DNA from 3 places in the Bradyrhizobium sp. S3.7.6 genome. Region 1 is predicted to be linked to each of the others. Evidence: predicted binding sites of a transcription regulator. Region 1 holds the regulator's gene; each other region holds the start of a gene.
The links. Region 1 encodes PhoB, which activates phosphate uptake and scavenging genes when phosphate is short. Its sites were predicted from a motif close to TGTCATNNANCTGTCAT; they were not measured.
Positions count from the first base shown of each region.

Region 2: phnF (phosphonate metabolism transcriptional regulator PhnF) is a predicted target of PhoB. The motif match lies at 1,850-1,866, and genes of this name have one in related genera.
Region 3: ACVJ5M_RS09805 (YdcH family protein) is a predicted target of PhoB. The motif match lies at 1,417-1,433, and genes of this name have one in related genera.

Region 1 is NZ_JBSSEQ010000001.1:350,412-353,679, forward strand. It holds gene ACVJ5M_RS01750 (GcrA family cell cycle regulator) at 419-931, shown strand; gene phoB (phosphate regulon transcriptional regulator PhoB) at 1,167-1,874, opposite strand; gene phoU (phosphate signaling complex protein PhoU) at 1,890-2,606, opposite strand; gene pstB (phosphate ABC transporter ATP-binding protein PstB) at 2,618-3,268, opposite strand, start outside.
Region 2 is NZ_JBSSEQ010000001.1:183,109-186,376, reverse strand. It holds gene phnE (phosphonate ABC transporter, permease protein PhnE) at 1-109, shown strand, start outside; gene phnE (phosphonate ABC transporter, permease protein PhnE) at 106-957, shown strand; gene phnF (phosphonate metabolism transcriptional regulator PhnF) at 1,084-1,815, opposite strand; gene phnG (phosphonate C-P lyase system protein PhnG) at 1,935-2,399, shown strand; gene phnH (phosphonate C-P lyase system protein PhnH) at 2,404-3,012, shown strand; gene ACVJ5M_RS00950 (carbon-phosphorus lyase complex subunit PhnI) at 3,017-3,268, shown strand, end outside.
Region 3 is NZ_JBSSEQ010000001.1:2,069,752-2,073,019, forward strand. It holds gene ACVJ5M_RS09785 (GGDEF domain-containing protein) at 1-300, shown strand, start outside; gene ACVJ5M_RS09790 (hypothetical protein) at 363-614, opposite strand; gene ACVJ5M_RS09795 (hypothetical protein) at 636-854, opposite strand; gene ACVJ5M_RS09800 (YdcH family protein) at 983-1,189, opposite strand; gene ACVJ5M_RS09805 (YdcH family protein) at 1,519-1,701, shown strand; gene ACVJ5M_RS09810 (NAD(P)/FAD-dependent oxidoreductase) at 1,843-2,946, opposite strand; gene ACVJ5M_RS09815 (sensor domain-containing protein) at 3,149-3,268, shown strand, end outside.

The sequences.
Region 1 (3,268 bases):
TTGCGCAACGCACCATTGACCGGCCCGGAAAACGAAACGTGCCGCCTTTTAAGGGCGGCACGCCTGACTATCTTATGCCTGGTGAAACCGGTGTCAATGCCGCCCGGAAAGCCTCGCGAAACGCAGAATCCGTAGTCTTGCGGTGGCGATTTTGCGTATTTCCGCCACGGAACATGTGGAAGCGAGTCGGCGGACTCTTGCGCGTGAGTCACGCCATATTGTAGCGTTTGGCTTGTCAGATACGACATCTCGTGCAGCAGTTCTGATCCTCGAAGTCCTCATGTACCGGCGTAAGCGTTCGGGCGCATCTGGTGCGCCCGGCGAGCCTTAAGGGATTCTGGCGGCACGGGTTTTTCGAAGCTTAGGCATTCGCCGTGCGGCCGCCAGGATGGCAGGCGCCGGCGAAGGAAAGGGTGCAATGACCGTTTTGACCTGGTCGGATGATCGCGTCGAGCAGCTGAAAAAGCTCTGGGAGGCCGGACTTTCGGCCAGCCAGATCGCCGCTGAACTCGGCAATGTGACCCGCAATGCCGTAATCGGCAAAGTGCACCGGCTCGGCCTGTCGGGCCGCGCCAAGAGCCCTTCATCGGCAGCGCCGCGGCCGCGCAAGGCGCGCCCCGCCCAGCACATGATGCGGGTGACACGCCCGATCGCGCGCGGCAACACCGCGCTGGCGCAGGCCTTCGAAGTCGAGGTCGAGGCCGAACCGGTCACCTACGACAACGTCGTGCCGATGAGCCAGCGGCTGTCGCTGCTGGAGCTGAACGAGGCCACCTGCCACTGGCCGGTCGGCGATCCCTCGAGCCCGGATTTCTTCTTCTGCGGCGGCAAGGCGCTCTCCGGCCTGCCCTACTGCGCCCAGCACTCGCGCGTGGCGTATCAGCCCGCGGCCGATCGCCGGCGCGCGCCGGCGAAGCCGGGTCCGCGCTGAAGTCGTTCTGAGCTCAGAAAGGAGCCGTCACACGATGGCGGCTCAACAAATCCGATGTCGTCCCGGACAAGCGCGCCTCGAGCGCGCGCAGATCCGGGACCCTTAACCACCGCAAGATGTGGCTACGGGGACTCGGAGTTACCTTTTCACAAAATAACCGCTCGCTGTGGGTGTCCCGGACCCGCGCTTGCGCTTGTCCGGGACGACACCGAGAGTGTGGCCGCAGCTCACCGAGCTACGCCTGCTCCGCCTTCGCAAAGCGATCGTCCAGTGCGTAGCCCGCGCCGCGGACGGTGCGGATCGGGTCCTGCTCGCGGCCGAGATTGAGCAGCTTGCGCAGGCGGCCGATATGGACGTCGACGGTGCGCTCGTCGATGTAGATGTCACGGCCCCAGACGCTGTCGAGCAGCTGCTCGCGCGAGAACACGCGGCCGGGATGCTCCAGGAAGAACTCCAGCAGGCGATATTCGGTCGGACCGAGATCGATCGGCCGGCCCGAGCGCGCCACGCGGCGCTTGTCGCGGTCGAGCTCGATGTCGCCATAGGCGAGCACGGTGGCGAGCCGCTCGGGGCTGGCGCGCCTGAGCAGGCCCTTCACGCGTGCCAGCAGCTCCGGCACCGAGAACGGCTTGACGATGTAGTCGTCGGCGCCGGTCGCAAGGCCCCGCACCCGCTCGCTCTCCTCGCCGCGCGCGGTGAGCATGATGATCGGGAGCTGCTTGGTCTCGGGCCGGGTGCGCAGCCGCCGGCACAGCTCGATGCCGGAGAGGCCCGGCAGCATCCAGTCGAGCACGATCAAATCGGGGATGTGCTCCTTGAGGCGGGTGTCGGCGTCGTCGCCGCGCATCACCGTCTCGACGTCATAGCCGTCGCCTTCGAGGTTGTAGCGGAGAAGCTCGGTGAGAGCTTCCTCGTCCTCAACCACCATAATGCGTGCGCCCATGGTGTTCGTCGCTCCTTAAGTGTTCGGGACCGTCGTGGCGAAGGTCGTCATGTCGCCCTTCGGCCGCTTGTCGGTGATCGCCTGGCCCTCGATCATGTAGAACACGGTCTCGGCGATGTTGGTGGCGTGGTCACCGATGCGCTCGATGTTCTTGGCGCAGAACATCAGATGGATGCAGAACGAGATGTTGCGCGGATCCTCCATCATGTAGGTGAGGAGCTCGCGGAACAGCGAGGTGCAGATGGCGTCGACTTCCTCGTCGCCCTTCCACACCGCCATCGCCGCCGGCAGATCGTGCGCGGCATAGGCATCCAGCACCGACTTGACTTGTTGCTGCACGAGGTCGGTCATGTGCTCCAGACCGCGGAACAGCTTGAGCGGATGGAAATCCGTCTCCAGCGCCGCGACGCGCTTGCCCATGTTCTTGGCGAGGTCGCCGATCCGCTCGAGATCGGTCGCGACGCGCATGGCGCCGACGATCTCGCGCAGATCCACCGCCATCGGCTGGCGGCGCGCGATGGTGAGAACGGCGCGCTCCTCGATCTTCTTCTGGAGCGCGTCGAGCTCGGCGTCGATGGTCACGACGCGCTGGCCGAGCGCGACGTCGCGGCGGATAAGCGCGTCGACGGAATCGACGATCATGCGCTCGGCGATGCCGCCCATCTCGGCGACCAGGCGCGTGAGCTCCTGGAGGTCGGTGTCGAAGGCCTTTGCGGTATGTTCAGAACCCATGTTCCGTCTCCTCAGCCGAACCGGCCGGTGATGTAATCCTGCGTGCGCCGGTCGGTCGGCGACGTGAAGATCTTGCTGGTGTCGTCGAACTCGATCAGCTCGCCGAGATACATGAAGGCGGTCTTGTCGGAGACGCGCGCCGCCTGCTGCATGTTGTGGGTGACGATCGCGATCGTGTAGTTCTCGGACAGCTCCTGGATCAGCTCCTCGACCTTGGCGGTCGAGATCGGGTCGAGCGCCGAGCAGGGCTCGTCGAACAAGATCACCTCGGGCCGCACCGCGACCGTGCGGGCGATGCAGAGGCGCTGCTGCTGGCCGCCGGAGAGCGACAGGCCGGAGGCGTTGAGCTTGTCCTTGACCTCGTTCCACAGCGCGCCACCGCGCAGCGCCTTCTCGACGCGGTCGTCCATCTCGGACTTCGAGATCTTCTCGTAAAGGCGGATGCCGAAGGCGATGTTCTCGTAGATCGTCATCGGGAACGGCGTCGGCTTCTGGAACACCATGCCGACGCGGGCGCGCAGCAAATTGAGGTCCAGCTTGGGGTCGAGGACGTTGGTCTGGTCGAGCATGAGCTGACCGGTGACGCGCTGGCCCGGATAGAGGTCGTACATCCGATTGAAGATGCGCAGCAGGGTCGACTTGCCGCAGCCCGACGGGCCGAT
Region 2 (3,268 bases), 170 kb from region 1:
CTCCGACGTCAGTGCCATCCTGCTCACCATCATCATCACGGTCTTCATCATCGACATCACTACGGGCTGGCTACGCGGCCGTCTGTTCGGCAAGGAGGCACGGACGTGACGAGACCGCAGGAGGTCGACACGCGAGAGCTTCGCGCGCGCTACCCCGATGTGTTCGATCGCCCCGCCTCGGCGCGGCTCGCGATGCCGGCGATGATCGTCGCGGCGTTTGCGATCCTGGTTTACGGCCTCGTCGATCTCGACTTCTCGCCGTCGCGATTCTTCGCAGGGCTGAGCCAGCTCGGCTGGATCGGCCTGATGATGATCCCGCCCGATCCGGGCTCTTCGCTGCCGGTCTATCTGAAAGCGCTGGGTGAGACGCTGTCGATCGCGCTGCTCGGCACGACGCTCGCCGCGCTGTTCGCGCTTCCGGTCAGCCTGCTGGCCGCGCGCAACGTCATACCTTCGCAGATCCTGCGTTTTCCGGTCCGCCGTTTCCTGGATTCGATCCGCGGCGTCGACACCCTGATCTGGGCGCTGGTGTGGATTAACGTCGTCGGGCTTGGTCCGTTCGCCGGCGTGCTCGCCATCGCCGTGTCGGATTTCGGCGCGTTCGGCAAACTGTTCTCGGAGGCGATCGAGGGCGCCGACCAGAAGCAGGTCGAAGGCGTCCGCGCCTCCGGCGGCAGTGCTTTGCACGAAATCCGCTTCGGCCTGCTGCCGCAGGTGCTGCCCGTGATCGCCGGCCAGGTGCTCTATTTCATCGAATCCAACACGCGCTCGGCCACCATCATCGGCATCGTCGGCGCCGGCGGCATCGGCCTCCAACTCGCCGAGCAGATCCGCGTGCTGGAATGGCAGCGGGTGTCGTTCCTGATCCTGATGATGATTCTGGTCGCCGTCGCCGCGATCGATTTTATTTCGAGCAAGTTGCGGTTTGCGATCATTGGGCGGCGAGCTGTCGCCTGATCGCCGGCGCCGTAGGGTGGGCAAAGCGAAGCGTGCCCACCACTTCTGCTTAGATATCGGGGAGAGATGGTGGGCACGGCGCAAGTGCGCCTTTGCCCACCCTACGAGCCCTGCGTGGTCGCCCGCTCACCCGTTCTCCACCAGAAACTCCACCCGCTCCGCTGCAAAGCGCGAGTGCTTGGTCACCAGCGGCTTGCCGGCGAGATCGTGGTCGGTCGCGTCGACCACCAGGATCGGCCGTCCCAGCGGCAGATCGAGCCGCGCGGCATCGGTTGCGTCCACGATGCCGGCGGTGATCCGGGTCGCGCCGCGGCTGTAGTCGCGGACGCCGTAATGCTCGAGCAGTTTCGTCATCGAGCGCGTCGCGGCGAATACCTCACCCGCGCCCGGAAACAATTCCGCTGACAGCCAGGTGGTGGAGACGCAGATCGGCGTGCGGTCGGCGAGGCGGATCGCCTCGATCCGCACCAGCGGCGCGCCGGCCTTCAATCCCAGTTCGCGCGCCAGTTCGCGGGTCGCGACGTCGTCGGACGCCTCGATCAGCCGGCCATGCGGTTCGCGGCCGTCGGCGCCGACGATCTCGGAGAAGCGGGTGCGCGAGCGCAAGGGATAAGCGAGGCGCTGCGCCTCGACATAGGTTCCGCTGCCGCGTTCGGCGCGCACGATGCCGCGCTCGGCAAGTGCGGCCAGCGCGCGCCGCACGGTGTGGCGGTTCACGCGATAGGTCTCGGCGATCTCCATCTCGCCCGGCAGCTTGTCGCCGGCTGCAAAGCGGCCGTCGGCGATGCCGCGCTCGATGCCGTCGGCAACGAGGCGCCACAGCGCGACGCCCGAAGAGGCTGTGTCCTGCATGCTCATGTCGCCGAGAAGCCTACTTCAGAAATCACACGTTTGTCACGAAACAGTCATGGCGCTTCCGTATCAAGTTGTCTATTATCATAGACAACTTGGATTCGGCAAGTTCTGTCAAAAGCTCGGTGGATTGGGTGACCCAGCACAACAACCAGCAAGTCCAGCGCAAGGCCGCGATGGCCGTGCTGGCGCACGCGGAGGCGGGCGAGATCGCCGCTCGCCTCCGCGCTCTCGCCCTGCCGGCGCATCAGGAGCTACGCGCGCCGGAAAACGGTCTCGTCATGCTGCGCGGCCGGGTCGGCGGCGACGGCGCGCCGTTCAATCTCGGTGAAGCCACGGTGTCTCGCGCAGCGGTCCGGCTCGCGAGCGGCGAGGTCGGCTTCGGCTACACGCTGGGGCGCGATGGCGAAAAGGCGCGGCTGATCGCGCTCTGCGACGCGCTGGCGCAGTCCAGTGATTTCGGTGAGGCGGTGGAGCGTGACGTTATCGCGCCGTTGCGCGAGCAGCTTATGATCCAGCGCAAGCAGGCGGCGGCCGAGACCGCCGCGACGAAGGTTGATTTCTACACCATGGTGCGCGGTGAGGGGTGAGGCCATGACCACGATTGCGGAACTGCCGCCGGGTTTCGTCGACAAGGTCTTGTCGGCGCAATCGACCTTTCGTTCCGTGATGGACGCGATGGCGCGACCGGGCTCGGTCCAGCGCATCGTGCCGATGGCGGGAGCGCCCGCGCCAACGATGCGCGGCACTGCCGCGATCGCGCTGACGCTGTTCGATCACGACACGCCGCTCTGGCTCGATGAGCGGATGACGGAGCGATCGGACGTGGTGAAATGGCTCAAGTTCCACACCGGCGCGCCGGTGGTGCAGGACTCCTCGATCGCGAGTTTCGCGCTGATCAGTGACGGTGCGGCGCTGCCGTCGCTCGAGCGCTTCGCACTGGGCACGAACGAGTATCCGGATCGTTCGACCACGGTGATCCTTCAGGTCGAGAGCCTGAATTCGGGGCGCAGTTTCGAACTGCGTGGCCCCGGCATCGACGGTGTCGCGACGCTTCAGGCCTCGATCAGGCCTTTCGACCTGTTCGAACGGCTGCAGTTCAACGAGGCGCTGTTTCCGCGCGGCATCGATTTGGTGCTGGTCGCCGATGATGCCGTGGTTGCGATCCCGCGCACCACGCGTGTCGTGAACAAGGGAAGCTAGTCGCATGTATGTCGCAGTCAAAGGCGGCGAGCGCGCCATCGAGAACGCCCATCGCCTGCTCGCCAATGCGCGGCGTGGCGACCAGAGCATTTCCGAAGTCACGCTGGATCAGATCTCGGAGCAGCTTGGCCTCGCCGTGGACCGCGTCATGAGCGAAGGGTCGCTCTACGACCGCGAGCTCGCGGCGCTCGCGATCAAGCAGGCGCGCGGGGATCTGATCGAGGCGATCTTCCTGGTCCGCGCCTTCCGCGCCACC
Region 3 (3,268 bases), 1.7 Mb from region 1:
ACGCGGCAGGTCCGCGCCTCGGACGTGGTCGGCCGGCTTGGTGGCGACGAGTTTGCGTTGCTGCTCTGGAATCTCAGCGAGACCGACGCCAAGGCGAAGGCAGCGGCCTTCGAGCAGGCGATCGACGAATTGTCGTTTGCCTTTCGCGGTCAGCGCGTGACCGCGGGCGCCTCCGCAGGTGTCGCGCTGCTGGGGGCGCAGTCCGATGCAGGCCGCGCGCTGGAGGAGGCTGATGCCGCCATGTATGTGCGCAAGGCGCACCGGCGGCACGAGCCGCTGATCAGGCTGGTCAGCAACTAGGGCACGATCTTCGCGACAAATGCGGACCGCGTTGCGCGGAGATCATGCTCAAGCAACAACCCTTACAGCGTGGCCAGATCTTCCGGCACGTTGCCGAATTTACGCAGCAGCGTGGCGTCGCCGAATTCGCCGGTCATGGGATCGCCGCTGCGGCTGAACGCAACCGCGCCGATATGGCCGGCACCGTGCGCCAGGATCTCGGCGCGCCGCAACGCGGCCGCCGAGCTCTGGCATTCCTCCGCGGCGCCCGCGACAGGCGATCCGTCGGCATCGATCAGGAAGGGCATTGCAACGTAGTAGGTCACATCCGACATGGCGTTGCTCCGATGTTGAACTCAGGCGGCGCTGCTGTTGCTCCGCACCTTGCTGCGTGCGGTCTCGGGAATGCAGCCGGCTGAAATCGCCGCCTGTAATTCTTCCAGCTCTGCTTCCAGATATTCGTTGGCCATGATCAGCGCCTTGATGGTGCTACGCAGATTGCCGTCGCACATCGCGATCGCCTGGTCGCAGGCCTGTTCATAATGGCTGTTGTCGAGAAGGGCGGTTGCCGACATCTGCGTTGTCCTCGGGGGTTTCCTGGGCGTTTCCTGGGGCGTTGGGATGTCCAAATGTTCCTATTTTGTTCTTTTCGATTCAAGCGGATTCGGATGCGGCGTGCTGCCACGAAAAAGGGCCTCGCGGTTCAGGCGATGATGTCCGGCGTGATCTGGTCTTCGATGAACGCGATACGGTCGCGCAACAACAGCTTGCGCTTCTTCAACCGTTGTAACCGCAACAGGTCGGGGGCAGGCGATTGATGCATCGCATCGATCGCGGCGTCGAGATCTCGGTGTTCTTGCTGCAACCGGGTGAGCTCGGCTTCGAGCTCACGCTCGTCTTCATTGGTCATGTTCGCGGTGGCCGAAAACCCGATGGGCGTGAGATTCAAGGCTGTGGATGCCCTGTGGAAATTATCGTCCTTGCGCGCCGTGATCGCAAGCGATCTCGGGCCGCCGCTCACCGAACTCTCGCAAGATATTTCGACGATTCGTTGCGGCGTTGCGCAAGCACGTTGATATCATGGATTTTTCCAGCGTGGTTCCTTACTCACGATTCGTTACATATGAATTTTCAAAAATGACGCTGCGACGACGGATACATATCGACAGAACGAATCGGTGATGTACACTTGTTTGTCCGGATCGAATCCAAGGTTTCCCCCTACCGAGGAGGTTTCGAATGACAATTCAGGCACATCTGGTTGAATTGGAACGGAAGCACAAAACGCTCGAAAACGAATTGCACGAAGCTCTCGTGCACCTTTCAACAGACGACCTGCAAATTGTTGAGTTGAAGCGACGGAAGTTGATGGTCAAGGACCAGATCGAGCGTTTGAAGCACACCGGCGACACGCTCCACTAGTAACCCCTGTAACAGTGTAGAGTTGAACTTACCCTTTCATGCAGGGGTGAGAGCTGTTGCGCTCATCCCTGCATGAAGGTGCGCAGCGTGCAAAGTTATTTGCGCGGCGCTTGGAGCCTTTCCGCTCCGATGGAAAATCCCCTAGATGCCTGCGAGCTCAGCGACGTGATCCGCGATCGCGAGCGACGACGTCAGTCCCGGCGATTCGATGCCGAACAGGTTGATCAGGCCTTCGACGCCGTGATCGCGCGGGCCCTGCATCAGAAAATCCTGCGTGGCCACCGCCGGCGGCACGATCTTCGGGCGAATGCCTGAATAGCTCGGCATCAGCGCGCCGTCGGGCAGCGTCGGCCAGTATCTCCGGATCGCCGGATAGAAGCGTTCGGCGCGTGACGGATCGACCTCGTAATTGATCGTCTCGATCCACTCCACGTCGGGGCCGAAGCGTGCCTGCCCGGCCATGTCCAGCGTCAGATGCACGCCGAGCCCGCCTGGCTCGGGCACCGGATAGATCAGGTGCGAGAATGGTGCTCTGGCGTTGCAGCTGAAATAGTTTCCCTTGGCGAGATAGGCCGGCGGAATCCGGTCGATCGGCATGCCGTCGATATGGCGTGCGACCGTTGTCGCCGAGAGCCCGGCGGCGTTGACGAGCAGGCCGCATTGCAGCGTCATCGGCGCTTCGCCGCCGGCCTCGATCTCGATCACATCGCCGGCTGCCTTGGCGCGGATCAGCGGGGTGTGAAACGCAAAGGCCGCGCCGGCCGCCTCGGCCTCGCCGCGCAGCGAGAGCATGTAGGCGTGGCTGTCGATGATGCCGGTCGATGGCGAGAGCAGCGCGGCATCGCAGGCGAGCGCCGGCTCCAGCGCGCGTGCGGCTTCGCCCGTGAGCAGCTGCATGTCGAGCACGCCATTGGCCTCGGCATGCGCCTTGATCGATTGCAGCTTCTCGGTCTCCTTGGCGCTGGTCGCGACGATCAGCTTGCCGCAGTTCTTGTGCGGGATGCCGCGCTCGCCGCAGTAGCGGTACAGCTCATGCTTGCCGCTGACGCACATGCGCGCCATCCAGCTGCCGGCGCGGTAATAGATCCCGGCATGGATCACCTCGCTGTTGCGCGAGGAGGTGATGGTGCCGATGGCCTCGGCTTCCTCGAGCACGATCACCTCGCGCCCGGCCTGGGCAAGCTTTCGAGCCACCGCGAGCCCGACCACGCCGGCTCCGATGACGACGCAGTCGACCCTATCCATGGTTGTGCAGTGTATCCATTGAAAGCATCGGTGGCATCAGGCCTGAGAACCACGGCACCGGGCCGTTTTCCATTAAGGAAGCATTTATCATGTCAGGGCAATTGCCGTATTTGGCGTCACATTTTTCTGTTGCGCGTACAGGCGTTTACCCGATCCAAACCCGTGAAGCCAGACAATCCGACGTTGAAAGCGCGGGTGGCTGATGGCTGAGAAGAACTGGCACGTGGGCAGCACGCTTCCGATTGCTGTGCAGGCCGTCGTGTGCCTGGGCAGCGCGGTCGCGCCTGCGCGCGCCTTTGCGCTCTCGGACAGCTTCGCGCCA